DNA from 2 places in the Glutamicibacter mishrai genome. Region 1 is predicted to be linked to the other one. Evidence: predicted binding sites of a transcription regulator. Region 1 holds the regulator's gene; the other holds the start of a gene.
What was found. The regulator HrcA, encoded in region 1, represses chaperone genes, less so after heat shock. The targets are predictions, from matches to a motif close to TTNGCACTCGNNNNNNNCGAGTGCNAA.

Region 1 (8,130 bases):
CAGGTGGACGCGTTCAGCGCCATTACCCACCGCGACAAGGCCTACTCCTACGGCACCATGATGACCTCGAAGCTGCGCGAGCTGATCCCTCGCCAGCAGTTCGAAGTTCCCATCCAGGCCGCGATCGGTTCGCGGATCATTGCCCGCGAAAACATCCGCGCCATCCGCAAGGACGTTTTGGCCAAGTGCTACGGCGGCGATATCAGCCGCAAGCGCAAGCTGCTGGAAAAGCAGAAGGAAGGCAAGAAGCGCATGAAGATGGTTGGCCGTGTGGAAGTTCCACAGGAAGCCTTCATCGCGGCTCTGTCCACCGACGAACCGAAAAGGAAGTAGATGCCTTCAGTTCTGCCTGACGGCGATCCGGCTCCAGCCGATGGTCTGCTCCCAGCTTCATGTGCGCATGAAGCTGAGGGGCGGACCATGTCCTTTTATGTGCATATTCCGTTCTGCACCGTTCGCTGCGGCTATTGCGATTTCAACACGTACACCGCCACCGAGCTCGGCTCGGGCTCAAGCCAGGCGACCTACGCTGCCACGGTCGGCAAGGAGATCAGTTTCGCGCGCGAGGTGATGGACCGTTCCGGCCAGCCGCACCGCGAGATCGAAACGGTATTCTTCGGAGGCGGTACGCCTACCTTGTTGCCGGCCAGCGATTTGGTGTCGGTTCTTGACCAGATCCGCAAGGACTTCGGGCTGAAACCGGGCGCTGAAATCACCACCGAAGCCAATCCTGATTCGGTTACCCGTGAAAGCCTGCAGGAATTGGCCAATGGCGGATTTACCCGCGTGTCTTTTGGCATGCAGTCAGCTGTGCCGCATGTGCTCAAGGTGCTCGAACGCACCCACGATCCCAAGCGCGTTCCGCAGGCTGTTGCCTGGGCTCGCGAAGCCGGGCTGGATGTCAGCGTTGACCTGATCTATGGCACGCCGGGGGAGTCGCTGGAGGATTGGCGCACGAGTATCGAAGCGGCGCTGAGCTACAAGCCTGATCATATTTCTGCCTACGCATTGATCATCGAAGAGGGAACGAAGCTTGCCGCGCAGATTCGTCGCGGGGAAGTCCCGAATATCGACGATGACGATCACGCCGAGAAGTACCAGTTGGCTGATGACATGTTCGCCGCCGCCGGTTTCTCGTGGTACGAAGTGAGCAATTGGGCCAAGACCCCTGCGAATGCCTGCCAGCACAATATCGCGTATTGGAAGGGCGGCGACTGGTGGGGCGCCGGCCCTGGAGCGCACTCGCATGTTGGCGGCCTGCGATGGTGGAATGTCAAGCATCCTGCCGCCTACCAGCAGCGCATCGATGCCGGGATCTCTCCGGGGCACGGTCGCGAATACCCTGATGCGCAGGCTGCCCAGTTGGAGCGGACCATGCTGCTGACCCGGCTGAGTTCAGGCATGCAGATCAGCGAGCTCGATGACACGGGCCGCAGGAAGGTTGCCGGGCTGATCGCCGATGAGCTCATCGATGCCCAGGCGGCTTTTGCTGGAACTATCGTGTTAACGCAACGAGGCCGGCTCTTAGCCGACCTCGTGGTGCGAGAATTACTCGATTTCTGATCCTGTTCAGTAGAACTACTTCATCAGGCGAAGATTGAACTTGTAGCGGTGAGGGCGTCCCTTGTTGGCCTGGATGGCCGCAAGGGCGCCTGAGACCGTCATGTAAACCCATAGCGCCACTGCGAGCACGGAGAAAAGCCATCCGATGCCCGGCAGGATCGTGCATACATTCAGTACGATCGCGAGGATGGTCAACGGGAGAGTGAAGTTGAATGCTTCCTTGGACTCCTGGGCTGTAAAGGCTCCACGGTCGCGGAAGACAGCAAAAATAATAGCGGATGGAATGCAACCGAGGATGGCGCCGAAGTGTGCCATCGTTGACCATTGCCGGTCCTCAGTAGGAGTCAGCGGCAACGCAGCAGTTCGCGACCCTTCGAAGCGCGAGTTCTCCGATGACTGCGTCTGGCGTGAAGTCACTATTTTTCCTTGTCTTGCTGTGTCTGGTGTTAACTCCATCATAGCCGGGACGGTTCACCCGGCGGTGAGATTACAGGGTTAAAGTCCAACTATTAGTCAATTGTTAGGAAACCGTAATCTTCGGTTGTCAGAAAATCGATCAATTCTTCTATTCTTCCCAACAGTTGTGGCTCCAGCTGCCCGTAGTGCGAGACAGTGGACAGGATCCGTTGCCAGCCGATGCCGATGTCCTCGGCAGTTTCATGCGGCCAGCCAAAGGCTTTCAGCACCCCGGTTTTCCAGTCGGTTCCCTTCGGGATCACCGGCCATGCTTTGATCCCGAGGGTCGAAGGCTTGATGGCCTGCCACACGTCGATATACGGGTGGCCGAGGATGAGCACATTCTGCGCGGCCCCGGGGACTTTCATGGCTTCGGCGACGATGCGAGCTTCCTTGGTACCGGAGACAAGGTGGTCGACGAGGATTCCGAGCCTGCGGTCCGCAGAAGGCGCGAAGTCGCGGATGGCGCCGGCGAGATCATCCACGCCATGCAGGGGCTCGACCACGATGCCTTCGACGCGCAGGTCGTGGCCCCAGACTTTCTCCACGAGTTCGGCGTCGTGTTTGCCTTCCACCCAGATGCGGCTGGCACGAGCTTCGCGAGCTTTGAGTCCGGACACCGCTCGGGATCCCGAAGCGGAGACCATGGTCTTCGGCTGCGCGGCCTTGGCCACCGGGTCAACCATTTCCACCGGCTCGCCTTCAAGGTAGAACCCGAATCCGGCCTGGAATGAACGGGTCTTGCCGTGCCGGTCCTCAAGGACGATAATGCGCATGCCACCAGACTTTTCAGTACGTATGACCTCGCCGACCCAGCCTGAGGTGGCGTCCTCCAGGACCATGCCACGCTCGATAGGTACCTGTCGGAGTTTTTTCGCTGCTGGAGCACTGAGATCCTGCGGTCCCCAGGAGTAATTAGTCACGTACTGCCTTTCGCTGTGATCGAATACGCTCGAAAACCAATGCTAGCAACCGATGAACGTATTAGACTTGGCACTTGACAGGTTAGAGTGCCAAACCCTTCTGAAAGGGATTCCAAGGAGGTGGCGTTGTGAGTGAGCTTCGGCGTTTGGATGTTTTGCGCGCCATCGTGGAAGACTACGTCCAGTCCCGTGAACCGGTTGGCTCCAAGGCGCTGCTTGATCGGCACAACCTTGGCGTCAGCGCGGCCACGATCAGGAATGACATGGCCCTGCTTGAGGAAGAGGGCCTCATCGCGGCTCCCCACACTTCTTCGGGACGGATCCCGACCGAGAAGGGCTACCGGCGCTTTGTCGATGAGATCGGCGAGCTCAAGCCGCTGTCGCGGGCTGAACGCGACGCCATCAACAAGATCCTGGACAGCTCCACGGACCTTGATGAGATGCTCACGAGCACCGTGCGCCTGCTGGCTCGACTGACCAACCAAGTGGCGATGATCCAGGTGCCGCACTATGACACCGCTTCGCTGAAGAACCTTGAGCTGGTCAGCCTGGGCAGCACCCAGGTACTGATGGTGATGATCGCCTCCAACGGCACTGTCGACCAGCGCATGATGGCTGTTCCGCGGCTGTATACGGATACTGAACTGGCTGATTTGAAGCTGTGGCTGCTCAATAGTTTTGAAGGCGTGCAGCTGGCCGATCTGGGCGGCAAGCTGTCGCGATCCGGTTTGAGCCCGCAGCAGCAAGCCGAGCCGTTGGTCGATGCTGTGTTGCATGCGCTGGAGGAAATGGCTCAAGCTGCGAATACGCAGCGCATCATCATGGCTGGAACAGCCAATCTGGCTCGCGTGGAAGGCGACTTCCCCTTGAGCATTACCCCGGTTCTCGAAGCCCTCGAAGAGCAGGTAGTGCTGCTTAAGCTCTTCTCCGAGCTTGAGGCCGATTCGCGCGGCGTGGCCGTGGCGATCGGCACTGAACACCACTACGGGCAGCTATCGGAGGCAGCCGTGGTAGCAACCACGTACGGCTCGGATGTGCGCAACAAGCTCGGGGTGCTCGGTCCGACCCGCATGAACTACCCGACCTCGATGGCCTCTGTGCGGGCAGTTGCCCGCTACCTGTCAAAGATTTTGGCGAACTAACTACGCTGGCGATACGCTTAGCATTTTTTGAATTTTGCATTTTTAGGAAAGGACACGGCGAATAACGTGAGCTCGCATTACGAGACCTTGGGCATTGCCAAGGACGCGACCCCTCAGGAAATCAAGAGTGCCTACCGAAAGCTGGCACGCAAGCTGCACCCGGATGTGAATCCAAGCGAGGACGCCGCAGAGCAGTTTAAGCTTGTGACCCGCGCTTACGAGGTTCTTTCCGACCAGACCAAGCGCTCGAACTATGATGCCACCGGCGACGAAAACGGCAACGGCCACCCAGGATTCGGAGCTGGCGGCGGACAGGGCTTCGGCGGGTTCGGCGACATCTTCGAACAGTTCTTCGGCGGGGGACAGGCCCAAGGTCCGGCATCGCGCACCCAGCCAGGCCGCGATGCGCTGATCACCATCACCATCGACCTGGAAGACGCCGTCAAGGGCACCGTGTACCCGCTGGAGATGGAAACCGCAGTCACCTGCAAGACCTGCAATGGTTCCTGCACGCGCGAGGGCACCAGCCCGGTAACCTGCGACATCTGCCACGGTGCCGGCCAGGTGCAGCGCCCAGTGCGCTCCTTCCTCGGCCAGATGATGACCGTGGAAACTTGTGCTGCCTGCCGCGGTTTCGGCACCACCATTCCGGACCCTTGTCTGGAGTGCAACGGCGAAGGCCGCGTACGCGAGCACGTTTCCAAGTCGCTGAACGTGCCTGCAGGTGTTGATTCCGGCACCCGCATCCAGCTGCGCGGACAGGGTGAAGCCGGTCCTGGTGGCGGCCCCAATGGCAACCTCTTCGTCGAGGTGGACGTGCGCCGCCACAAGGTCTTCGAACGCGCTCAGACCGATCTGCACGCTAAGATGAGCCTGCCGATGACCGCAGCGGCCCTGGGCTGCGAGCTCACGCTCGAGACTTTCGACGGCGAGCAGCCGATCAATGTCGATGCAGGCGCCCAGGACGGCGACACCGTGACCCTGCCAGGTCTTGGCGTGCCTCGCCTTCGTGGCGGCAAGCGTGGCGATATCATCGTGCACCTTCAGGTGGAGACCCCGACCAAGCTTGATGCCGCCCAGCGCGACCTGCTCGAGCAGCTGGCAAAGCTTCGTGGCGAGGAATTGACCGCTGGCCGAGTCGAGCACTCCGGCGGCATGTTCTCCCGGCTGCGCGACAAGCTGAACCAGCGCTAAGCATGAGCAACCACAGCTTCGTCATCGACCCCGAACTGGCGCAGAACTCGCTTCCGGGGGATACCTTTGAGCTCTCGGGCCCCGAGGCCCACCATGCGGTGACCGTCAAGCGGGTCACCGCCGGTGAGCACCTGGACTTGCTTGACGGCCAAGGACTGCGGCTGACGGTTGAGGTTCTGGGCACGGGCAAGGACCTGCTCAGCGCGAGGGTGATCCAGAGGACCCAAGAGGTCGGCAGCGATCACCCTGTGACCTTGGTGCAGGCTCTGTCCAAGGGCGATCGGGATCTGCAGGCTGTCGAGTCCGCAGTCGAGCTCGGTGTGCTCGCCGTCCGGCCCTGGCAGGCTGACCGTTCCATCGTGCGCTGGAACTCGGCTAAGACTGAAAAGGCCCTGGCCAAGTGGCGAGCCCAAGTCCGCTCTGCGCAAAAGCAATCCCGTCGGGCTTTCGAGCCCGAGGTCCTGGCTCCAACGAATTCCAAGGAGCTGGCCAAGGCCATTGCCGCTGATGTCCAAGCCGGCGCACTGGTCCTGGTCCTGCACGAGCAGGCCACCGAAGCTGTCGCCGCGCACGTATCATCGTGGCGTGCTTCAGCGCAATCAGGTCAAAAGGTCGTAATGATCGTGGGGCCGGAAGGCGGAATCTCGGATTCGGAGCTGCAGGCCTTCGTAGAAGCCGGCGCTCAGGCCGCACTGCTCGGACAGCACGTGCTCAGGGCCTCTACTGCCGGGCCGGCAGCCCTGGTATTGATCCGCCACCTGCTCGGCGAACTGTGATTTAACCAGCAATTCGCGGGTACCCGTTTAAGGGTGCCCGCGAATTCTTGTATGCAGATTAGATCGGCAATGTCCTAGTTGTGGTTACTTCACCGTGAAATCTGAAGTGACTTCTCCGACTTTCGCCTCGGATTCGGATTCCATGCCCCAGAACGTGAGCTTGTATGAGCCAGGGGTTAGGCGCTCGGTGATGCTGAAAGCGCCGCTCTTTTCGATTTTCCCGGTGATGACCTGCTTCTGGGCAGTGATCACTGTGAGCTTGCCGTCGGCGTCCTTTTTCTGCAGGGAATAGAACGTCCCGATATCAAAGTTCGTGGTCCGTCCGTTGATCCGGACTTTGCCTTCCTTCAGCACCGTTCCGTACTGCGGATCAATAATCCAGATCGGTGCCATGAACTTGGCGTTGCGTTCGTAGACGTCCTTGATCCGATAGCCGCCGAAGACATCTGCATTGGGCTGGCCGTCGACCAGGATCTTCACGGTCGGGGAGGATTCTCCCGCAAGTAGCCCGGAACTCGCGGCCGCAGCGCTGGCGGTGAACACCAGCTGCTGGATAGATCGTTCCGAAAGGCCCTCATCGAGGTGGGCGCTGAACACCTTGGCCGGAAGGTCCAGGGTGATGACGTTGGTGTTGCTGATCGATACACCGATTTCGTCAGCCGGCTTGAGCAGGGTGTAGCGATTCGGTCCAGCGGGATCAGCGGAGAGCAGGGTCCAAATGGCGTCGCCAATGGGTTCGCTGTGGCGGGTGTCGTCCAGATACTCGCGGTACAGGAAGACTCCCGTATCAGTATTTTCGAGCCAGTAGATCGGAAGCTTGGTGGCGACGCCGATCTGTTCGCCAGCGTCCGTAGCGCTAGGCAGGTTCAATGATTCAGCGTTGGCGCTCGTGGGCATCTCAAAGGAGCTCTCGCGATTCGCCAGGCCACAGCCTGCAGCGACGACGAGAGCAGCAGTAATTCCTACAATGCCTATTCGGCGCGGAATTTTCTGCATGAACCTTGACTGCACTACTTACCAATCCGTGAATCTTTTTGGGGATAGGGCTCGCAAATCATTTTTGAGCCGCTGTCATAGCTTGCCATATGAGTTGCCGCATTCTGCCCAAAAATGGCCACACGTACTAATCCGTAACCAAATCTATATGTTCGCGACCTGCTGAGAATAGATTCATTTAGGACTACTTTCAGGTTCTGAACTTACGCTGAGGCCTGAATTTCCACCCGAAAACTCGTTGACTGGATAGAATGGAACCAAGGACAAAGTAACACCACCATCAAGCTCACAAAAGGGGCACCAAGCACTGCATGCAGGTTGAACAGAATAAGACGCAAGCAGACTTAGATTCTGCATCGCTCACCATTAGTTTTGATACAGCTGAACTCATGATTGCTACCCTGGGCCCGAATGATGAGCTTTTGCGCATCCTCTCTGGCGCCTATCCGCAAGTTAATTTCCGTCCTAATGGCCAAGCCCTGGTACTCGCGGGAAATCCCCAGCAGGTTCGCAAAGCGCAACGAGTCACCGAAGAGGCGCGATCCCTGGCATTGCGTGGGTCGCGGATGAGCGCTGAGACAATCGAGCAGATCATCAAGATGCTCAGCGCCGGAAATCCGGATGCCCCCACCGATGTGCTGGGCCTGAAGATCCTCTCGGGCCGCGGCCGGTCCATCCGGCCGAAAACGGTCAACCAAAAAAGCTATGTGGATGCCATCGAAGAGTCGACCATTACCTTCGGCATCGGGCCTGCAGGTACCGGCAAGACGTTCTTGGCAATGGCCATGGCCGTTGCCGCCTTGCAGGACAAACAGGTCAACCGGATCATCCTGACCCGGCCTGCTGTCGAAGCGGGGGAGAAGCTCGGATTCCTTCCCGGCTCCTTGACCGAGAAGATCGATCCTTACCTGCGTCCGCTGTACGACGCGCTGCACGACATGGTGAACCCAGAAACCATTCCGCAGCTGCTGGAAGCCGGAACCATCGAAGTGGCGCCACTGGCTTACATGCGCGGTCGCACGCTTAATGACGCCTTCGTCATTCTCGATGAAGCGCAGAACACCACCAGCGAGCAGATGA
Region 2 (8,130 bases), 1.2 Mb from region 1:
AGGCTTAGCCTATGAGCATTCTGATCGACCCGCCGCGATGGCCGGCCCACGGCACTGTTTTTGCCCATCTGGTCTCGGATACCTCCCTCGATGAGCTTCATCAGTTCGCCGCCCAGCAAGAGATCTCTTTGCGGGCGTTCGACAAGGACCACTACGACGTTCCCCGCGAACGCTATGAGCAATTGGTCCGCGCCGGCGCGAAGGAAGTCACCGGTGGCGAGCTGGTCCGCGCCCTGGTTGCCTCGGGACTGCGCATCCCGGCCAAGTATCGCGCCGAAAAGCTGGACGCCATATTGCGCCGCCGCTGGGCCCGCACCTTGCCGACCGAGCCCGAATTGGGCAAGGAGCTGCTCGGCCTGTGGTCCCAGGAACACCGGTACTATCATGACCGGGTCCATCTGCTCTCGGTGCTCGAAGCAGTGGACCGCCTGGGTGGAAAGCTCTCCGCTGAAGAGCTGATGCTCCTCCAGCTGGCGGCCTGGTTCCACGATGCGGTGTACCAGGGGACAGCCGAAGATGAGTTCAAGTCGGCGGTGCTTGCTCGCGAACGGCTCGATTCTGTGCTCTCTGCCCGGGCTGTGAGTACCGTCAGCGACCTGATCCTGCTCACGGCCGGGCACAACCCCAAGGAGTCGGACCGGCTGGGACGGATCCTGTGCGATGCGGATCTGGAAGTGCTGGCCCGCCCAGAACCGGCATACCAACGCTATGCCCACGCGATCTACCAGGAGTATGCGCATCTTCCGCGCCACGTTTTGGCCGAAGGCCGAAGCAGGATTCTCACAGCACTGCTGGAGAAGGCCACGATCTATGCGACGGCTGCGGGACGTGACTTGTGGGAGTCCGCTGCACGCTCCAATGTGAGCCGGGAACTAGAGCATCTGCAGGGTTGGAAGGGCTAACCCGATTTTGGCTCGTTAACGGCTGATGGCCTGGTACCCGAAGGTACCAGGCCATCAGCGCAGGTGATGCGCTAGATCGGCGGGGAAGCTTAGAAGCCGCCCATTCCGCCCATGCCACCCATGTCGTCGCCACCGGCTGGGGCAGCGCCAGCAGGAGCTGGCTTCTCTGCAACAACAGCTTCGGTGGTCAGGAACAGGCCAGCGATCGATGCTGCGTTCTGCAGTGCCGAACGGGTCACCTTCACTGGGTCGTTGACGCCAGCTTCGAGCAGGTTCACGTACTCGCCGGTGGCAGCGTTCAGGCCGTGGCCAGCGGCCAGGCCCTTGACCTTGTCGGCGACAACGCCTGGCTCCAGGCCAGCGTTCAGTGCGATCTGCTTCAGTGGTGCTTCGATGCCAACACGAACGATGTTCGCGCCGGTTGCCTCGTCGCCTTCCAGCTCAAGCTTTGCGAATGCAGCAGCGCCGGCCTGGATCAGTGCAACGCCACCACCGGCGACGATGCCTTCTTCAACGGCTGCCTTGGCGTTGCGCACGGCATCTTCGATGCGGTGCTTGCGCTCCTTGAGCTCGACCTCGGTAGCAGCGCCGGCCTTCAGCACAGCGACTCCGCCGGAGAGCTTTGCGTGGCGCTCCTGCAGCTTCTCGCGGTCGTAGTCCGAGTCGGTGTTCTTGATCTCGGCTGCGATCTGGGCCTTGCGGCCTTCGATAGCGTCGGCTTCGCCGCCGCCTTCAACGATGGTGGTTTCGTCCTTGGTGATAACGACCTTGCGGGCGGTACCCAGGACTTCGAGGCCAACGTTGTCCAGGGACAGCCCGATTTCCTCGGAAACAACCTGGCCGCCGGTCAGGATGGCGATGTCGGTCAGCATGGCCTTGCGACGGTCGCCGAAGCCTGGAGCCTTGACGGCAACGGACTTGAACAGGCCACGGATCTTGTTCAGGATCAGGGTAGCCAGGGCTTCGCCCTCAACGTCTTCGGCGATGATCAGCAGCGACTTGTTCGACTGCATGACCTTCTCCAGCAGGGTCACCATGTCCTTGACCGAGGAGATCTTGGAGTTCACGATGAGGATGTATGGATCCTCAAGAACGGTTTCCTGGCGCTCGGTATCGGTGACGAAGTAAGCGGAGATGTAGCCCTTGTCGAAGCGCATGCCCTCTGCCAGCTCCAGCTCAAGGCCGAAGGTGTTGGACTCTTCAACGGTGATAACGCCCTGCTCGCCGACCTTGTCGAGAGCTTCAGCGATCAGGCCGCCGATTTCCTTGTCGCCTGCGGAGATCGAAGCGGTAGCAGCGATCTGCTCCTTGGACTCGATCTTCTTGGCAGCGGCGAACAGCTCAGCGGTAACAGCTTCTACAGCCTTGTCGATACCGCGGCGCAGCGCGATTGGGTCGGCGCCAGCGGCAACGTTGCGCAGGCCTTCCTTAACCAATGCCTGAGCAAGAACGGTTGCGGTGGTGGTACCGTCACCGGCGACGTCGTCAGTCTTCTTGGCAACTTCCTTGACCAGCTCTGCGCCGATCTTCTCGTAAGGATCCTCGAGGTCGATTTCCTTAGCGATGGACACACCGTCGTTGGTGATAGTAGGAGCGCCCCACTTCTTTTCCAGAACGACGTTGCGGCCGCGTGGGCCTAGGGTCACCTTTACCGCGTCAGCGAGGGTGTTCAGTCCGCGCTCGAGTCCGCGGCGTGCTTCCTCGTCAAATGCAATCATCTTAGCCATAGTGGCGTACGGTCCTTTCGGGACGATTTTGCGAAAATGCAACCGACAGACAGCGCCCGCGACGGACGAGTTCTCCGGTGCGGCATCGGGCCAGCGACCGTTTCAGCTCTCGCTATCTGAGGTAGTTTCCACGCTCTATCCGACAGCGCGCCATCCGATGGCTCTTTGTCCCGTAGGGAACACAAAAGCCGACCGGCGTTAGCAGTCGCTGCGCAAGAGTGCTAATACAAATATTGGCACTCTCGCATGGCGAGTGCAAGCCGATCGGCTCTGAGCGAAGAGAATTATGAACGAACTATTCGTTCAGCCCTAGTGGGTCGTCGGTGCCCAGCACGACGGTGACACGATTTGGAATGTTACTGGTCTGCAATACTTCGTCGATGTTCAGCACTTCAGCGGCCTTTTGGGCCGTGGTTCGGTAGGACTCCGAGACGTAGTACACCGCGGATACGTCGGCTGGCTTGCTCCAGTTATCGGCGACGATATTGGTGAATCCGGCTTCGGTCATGGCTTCTTCGCCGGCACCTGCGACTCCAGCCACGCTGGCTCCGTTGTAGACACCGATCTGCTGGCCGAAGAGCACCTCGGCATCGTCAATGGTGCTTGACGGGGAGGAAGATTCGCTCGGCGATGCTTCTTCCGAGCTGTCGGCTGACTCGCCGGCGTCGCCGTCTTGGGACTGCGAGCTTTCACTGCTGGACGAACCGGCAATGCTGTCCTTGAGCTGAGGACCAAAGATGAACGAGGTGGCACCGATGACCAGGACGATCACGGCGGTTAGCACTACCCACAGCAATTTGCCGCCGGTCGACTTTGAGGCGGCGGACTGCGCCCATCCGTGCGCGTGGTGTGAACCCACACGGGTGTTGAACTCCGGTACGCGATCAAATTCGTCACGCGGGTAGTTGGTCATTCTTGTCCTTGCTCGAGGTCTGACTGGTCACGGCAGGCTGGGTTATCGTCCCGAGCCGACCTTACCGCCCACACGACGTTTTGTTGAACGTGTTCTGCGCAGTCGCTTAACCAGCATCGGGTCGTAGGCCATGGCCGCATCAGTTTCAATCAGCTGGTTCAGCAGCTGATAGTAATTGGTTGGCGACATTGAGAACTGCTTGGTAATCGCTTGTTCCTTGGCTCCGGCATACTTCCACCACAATTTTTCCAAGCTCAGGATCTGTTGTGAACGTTCGTCCAATTCCGAATCCGGGTTCATCACAAAATCAACCAGCAACTCGTTCTCAGCCATCCGCCCTCACCCCTGTCCTCGGCTCAGTTTTTGCGTATTTCAGTCATGCATGTACTCCACCGTTGGTAGACATACCACCGATATTCTAACCAATCTGTTGGGCTATCGCCGTGTGGTCGGGCACAGGCACGCCAGAAAAACGGCACAATGGCACCTATGGATGAAATGCAAGATGCCTTGTTTGACGCTCCCGAGCCACCACCGGCACCGGTGTACGAGCCCGTGGATTTCCCGTTCTTCCACGGCGCGCAATCCATGGCCGACCACGGATTTATTGCCCAGGATTGGGTTCCGGCGCTGAGCGGGCAGGATGGAAATCTACGTCGCCTTGCCCTCGAATTAACCAAACGTTCATCGCAAGGCGAAGTCCTCTTGCCTGATCCGAAGGTGATGTTCCGCGCACTTACCCTGCCATTATCGGAGGTCAAAGTCCTAATTATCGGCCAGGACCCGTACCCGACACCGGGGCACCCCAATGGTTTGGCATTTGCCGCCAATAAACAGCTCCGACCTTTGCCGCGTTCCCTGGGCAATATCTACAAAGAGCTGGAATCGGATTTGGGCATCAGCCCTGCGCCCCATCCCGATCTGGGCCCTTGGCTCCAGCGCGGGGTGCTATTGCTGAATCAAGCGCTGTCAGTGGCTGCGGGCAAGGCCGGTTCCCATCAAAAACTCGGGTGGGAGCCAATCCTCGCGTCGGTGTTCGCTGCCCTGAATACGCGCGACAATCCACCGGTCGCCATTCTTTGGGGCAACCACGCCCAGAAGTTCGCCGCCGACCTCGGCAACCTGCCCCAGCTGCGCAGCGCGCACCCCTCGCCGCTCTCGGCTTCACGCGGCTTTTTCGGGTCCAAGCCCTTCTCCCAAGCAAATCGGCTCCTGTCCGAGCAGGGACAGGAGCCGATTGATTGGTCGTTGCCGTTGGCCTAGCGGCGGCGGATGCGCCGGCGTTCGCGCCGTGCGTTGGAAGTCAGCGGGCGGCACAGGGTCTCACCGAAGACAACGCCGCCGGCAATAGACAGCATGATCGCCATGGCATTGAACATCTCCACAAGACCGGTGGCCATGTCATCGACGTTGATCACGATGCCGTACATGGCCCGGAAGATCATCAAACCTGGCAGCAGGAACATCACGGCCGGAGCTGCAAGGACCAGCTGCGGCGTGCGCAGCTTGTCCGAAGCGAAGCGAGCGGCAAAGCCGATCACTGTGGCAACGATTGCTGGAACCGCGCGTTCACCCAGGCCAATGCTTTCGGCGAGCATCTGGATCAGATAGCCGCCCACGGCGATCCCCGCAGTCGGCAACAGCAAGCGCAGCGCGCTTTGTTCGGTCACGGCGCCGGCGACAATGGCCACGGCCACCAAGAGGACCAGCAACCACGCCGGATACTCGGTCGTCACGATCTGATGGACATCGACTTCTTCGCCGCCGAACGCATCGGAGATCACCAGGGCAGCAGCGATGCCGCTCAAGATCGCCCCATAGGTCAGGCTGGCGGAGAACAAGCGGCCTACCGCGGTGACTGGGAAGCCGTTGATAGCGTCCTGCAGAGCCGAGACAAAACGTCCCGAAGGCAGAAGCAGCAGGATACCGCCGGAAACCACGAGCGCCGGATCCAAAGGGGCATGAAGTTGATGCCCGATCAGCGCGATCCCGGTAATCACCATGGTCGAGACGGCAATGGTGAAGAATTCGGGGACGCGCCAGCGCGAGCCGTAGCGCCCGATCTGCGTCACCAGGCTGGAGGAAATCATCGCCACCAGCGCACCGGCCCATGAACCGCCAATAAAAAGCACGAAGGCCGCTGCGAACAGCGCCCGGCCACTGGCAACAATCCAACGAGGGAATGGCTTGGGGCGGCGGGTGATTTCCTTCAGGCGCTTAGCCGAAGCGCTGCGCGAAACACCGCCGGCAATGATGTCCGAGACCAGCTCGTGCACCAGCACCAGCCCCGCATAGTTTGACGTGTAGGAACGGACCACGCGCAATACCGAATAGCTCTCGGCATCCGGCGGGCTGTAGTTGAGGTGCAGGGACTGATTGGTGATGTCGACATCCAGGTGGCTCAAGCCCAGGGCTGCGGTCACCGCGATGATGCTGGTTTCCACCTCCAGCGCGCCAGCGCCGTAACGGATCAGGGTCTCCCCCAGGTCCAAGGCGAATTCCATGGTGCGACGAGAGGAAGCATCCTGCTGGTCGTTGACCTTGGGGTTGGCGTAGGGAGTGCCCTGGAGCCGCTCGACGATGTTCAGCGCCTGCGTCGGCGGGGTGTCCGAGATCCACATCTTGGCCAGCAGCCGACGAGCCACCGGGTTGGCACGAGTTGGCATCAAGGTGATGCCTTCGTCGGTCGTGTGGACCTGGCCGGTACGCCACTCGATGTCGGAGGCAGCCGCAGCCGCCACGTTGGCGCTCACTGCCGTATTCAGCGGCAACTCGGAAGCGGTGGGAGGCTCCTCCGCTGGATCTTCCGGGTGGAACCCCATGTTGATTTCACTAGTCGAAATACGCGGAAGCGCACCGGCTGATGGCGCTGGATCTTCGCCGATCTGCGGTGACGTTGCACCGTGCTCTTCGTCAGATCGATGCGCCACTAATCTTGCCCCCTCAACCGATGTTTTCCCATGCAATTCACGATACAACCCATGGGCGATAAGTTGGCGTGAACGGGCATAAATCACTAGGTAGCGCCGAACACATTTATCCAATATCTTGCCCGGAGGAATATCGCCGGGCAGCAGTTGGTTGAACCTGCTAGGAATTAGATACTTTTGCATACACTTCGGAGGTCAAGATGAGCGGCAAACTGCTCCTGCCCGAGATCGGCGCCGAAACTTTTGGCGACATCAGCCAGGACGCCGAGGGGAACCTGCTCACCCACGCGCAGGTGATCCGCAATGTCATCGCAGAAGGCCAGGCGGCCGAAGCGGCCAATCTGGACTTCTTCGGCGTGGGTGAACACCATCGCGACGACTACGCCGTGTCTTCACCGGAGATCGTGTTGGCCGCCTTGGCCAGCACCACCGAACGCATCAAGCTGGGCACCGCCGTGACCGTGCTCTCCAGCGATGATCCAGTCAGGGTCTACCAGCGCTTCGCGACCTTGGATGCTATCTCCCAGGGCCGTGCGGAAATCGTGGCCGGACGCGGATCCTTTATCGAGTCGTTCCCGCTGTTCGGCTTCGAACTGGATGACTATGAAGAGCTCTACGAGCAGAAGCTGGACCTCCTGGCGAAATTGCGCCACGGTAACCCAGTGGTCTGGCATGGAAAGCACCGCTCGGCATTGCGCAACCAGCAGGTCTACCCGCTGCTGGAGAAGCAGCCCTTGACCACGTGGGTGGGTGTCGGCGGCAGCCCGCAATCCGTGGTCCGGGCCGCGCGCCACGGATTGCCGCTCTTCCTTGCCATCATCGGCGGCCAGCCCTCCGGCTTTGAAGGATTGGTGTCCCTGTACCACCGCGCGCTGAAGGAATACGGCCACGAAGAGCAACCCGTCGCCGCCCACTTCCACGGGCTGGTCGCAGATAGCGACGAAGAAGCCCTGGAAACCCTCTGGCCGCATTACCAGCGGACCATGAACCGCCTTGGGGCTGAACGAGGATGGCCGCCAGCCAGCAAGATGCGGCTCCAAGCTTCCATGGGACCAGATGGGGCCATGATGGCCGGAAGCGTTGACACCGTGGCGTCGAAGCTCGCCTCGGCCACCAGGAAACTGGGCTTGTCGCGGGCTGACATCAAGTATTCGGCGGGAACGCTGCCCCACGAGGCGATGATGCACAGCATCAAACTGCTCGGCGAAGAAGTGAAGCCCCGCGTCCACGAACTGCTCGGAGCTTAAACGCAAAAATGCCACCATCGCTGGTGGCATTTTTTCGTGGATCTTACTGGACTCGAACCAGCGACCTTTCGCGTGTGAGGCGAACGCTCTAACCAACTGAGCTAAAGATCCGAACTTGTGCCGTGACCACAGGGTCAAGCACCTAAATGATCTTAGCCGGTGATACCTCGCGCGCCAAATCGGCGACCGGCTTCAAGCTGCGTGATCCGCCATTCCCGGCGATCTTTCAGCTTGCCGATCTGCCAGATGATCAGCCCCGAAAAACCGCGCCAAATAGTTTATTTTCACTTCACCCAAAAGTACCTGTTTCCACTTGTCAAAACGGGACTTCAGGCTCCATAATTTTTCTAGCTCATCGAGCTCCAACTGGACCCTACAAGGAAGTTGCCGGAAGCCGCCGGCATCGGTCCC

Region 2: a site for HrcA is predicted at 2,828-2,854, ahead of groL (chaperonin GroEL). Genes of this name have one in related genera too.

Annotation. Positions count from the first base shown of each region.
Region 1 is NZ_CP032549.1:3,516,402-3,524,531, reverse strand. Features, by position in the region: gene lepA (translation elongation factor 4) at 1-333, shown strand, start outside; gene hemW (radical SAM family heme chaperone HemW) at 334-1,563, shown strand; gene D3791_RS16440 (DUF4870 domain-containing protein) at 1,579-1,980, opposite strand; gene D3791_RS16435 (DUF3097 domain-containing protein) at 2,073-2,942, opposite strand; gene hrcA (heat-inducible transcriptional repressor HrcA) at 3,071-4,084, shown strand; gene dnaJ (molecular chaperone DnaJ) at 4,151-5,278, shown strand; gene D3791_RS16420 (16S rRNA (uracil(1498)-N(3))-methyltransferase) at 5,281-6,054, shown strand; gene D3791_RS16415 (GerMN domain-containing protein) at 6,139-6,951, opposite strand; gene D3791_RS16410 (PhoH family protein) at 7,362-8,130, shown strand, end outside.
Region 2 is NZ_CP032549.1:2,356,696-2,364,825, reverse strand. Features, by position in the region: gene D3791_RS11220 (DUF4031 domain-containing protein) at 12-902, shown strand; gene groL (chaperonin GroEL) at 992-2,629, opposite strand; gene D3791_RS11210 (LytR C-terminal domain-containing protein) at 2,925-3,542, opposite strand; gene D3791_RS11205 (DUF3263 domain-containing protein) at 3,585-3,875, opposite strand; gene D3791_RS11200 (uracil-DNA glycosylase) at 4,041-4,805, shown strand; gene D3791_RS11195 (threonine/serine exporter family protein) at 4,802-6,472, opposite strand; gene D3791_RS11190 (Atu2307/SP_0267 family LLM class monooxygenase) at 6,673-7,719, shown strand; tRNA gene D3791_RS11185 (tRNA-Val) at 7,757-7,830, opposite strand.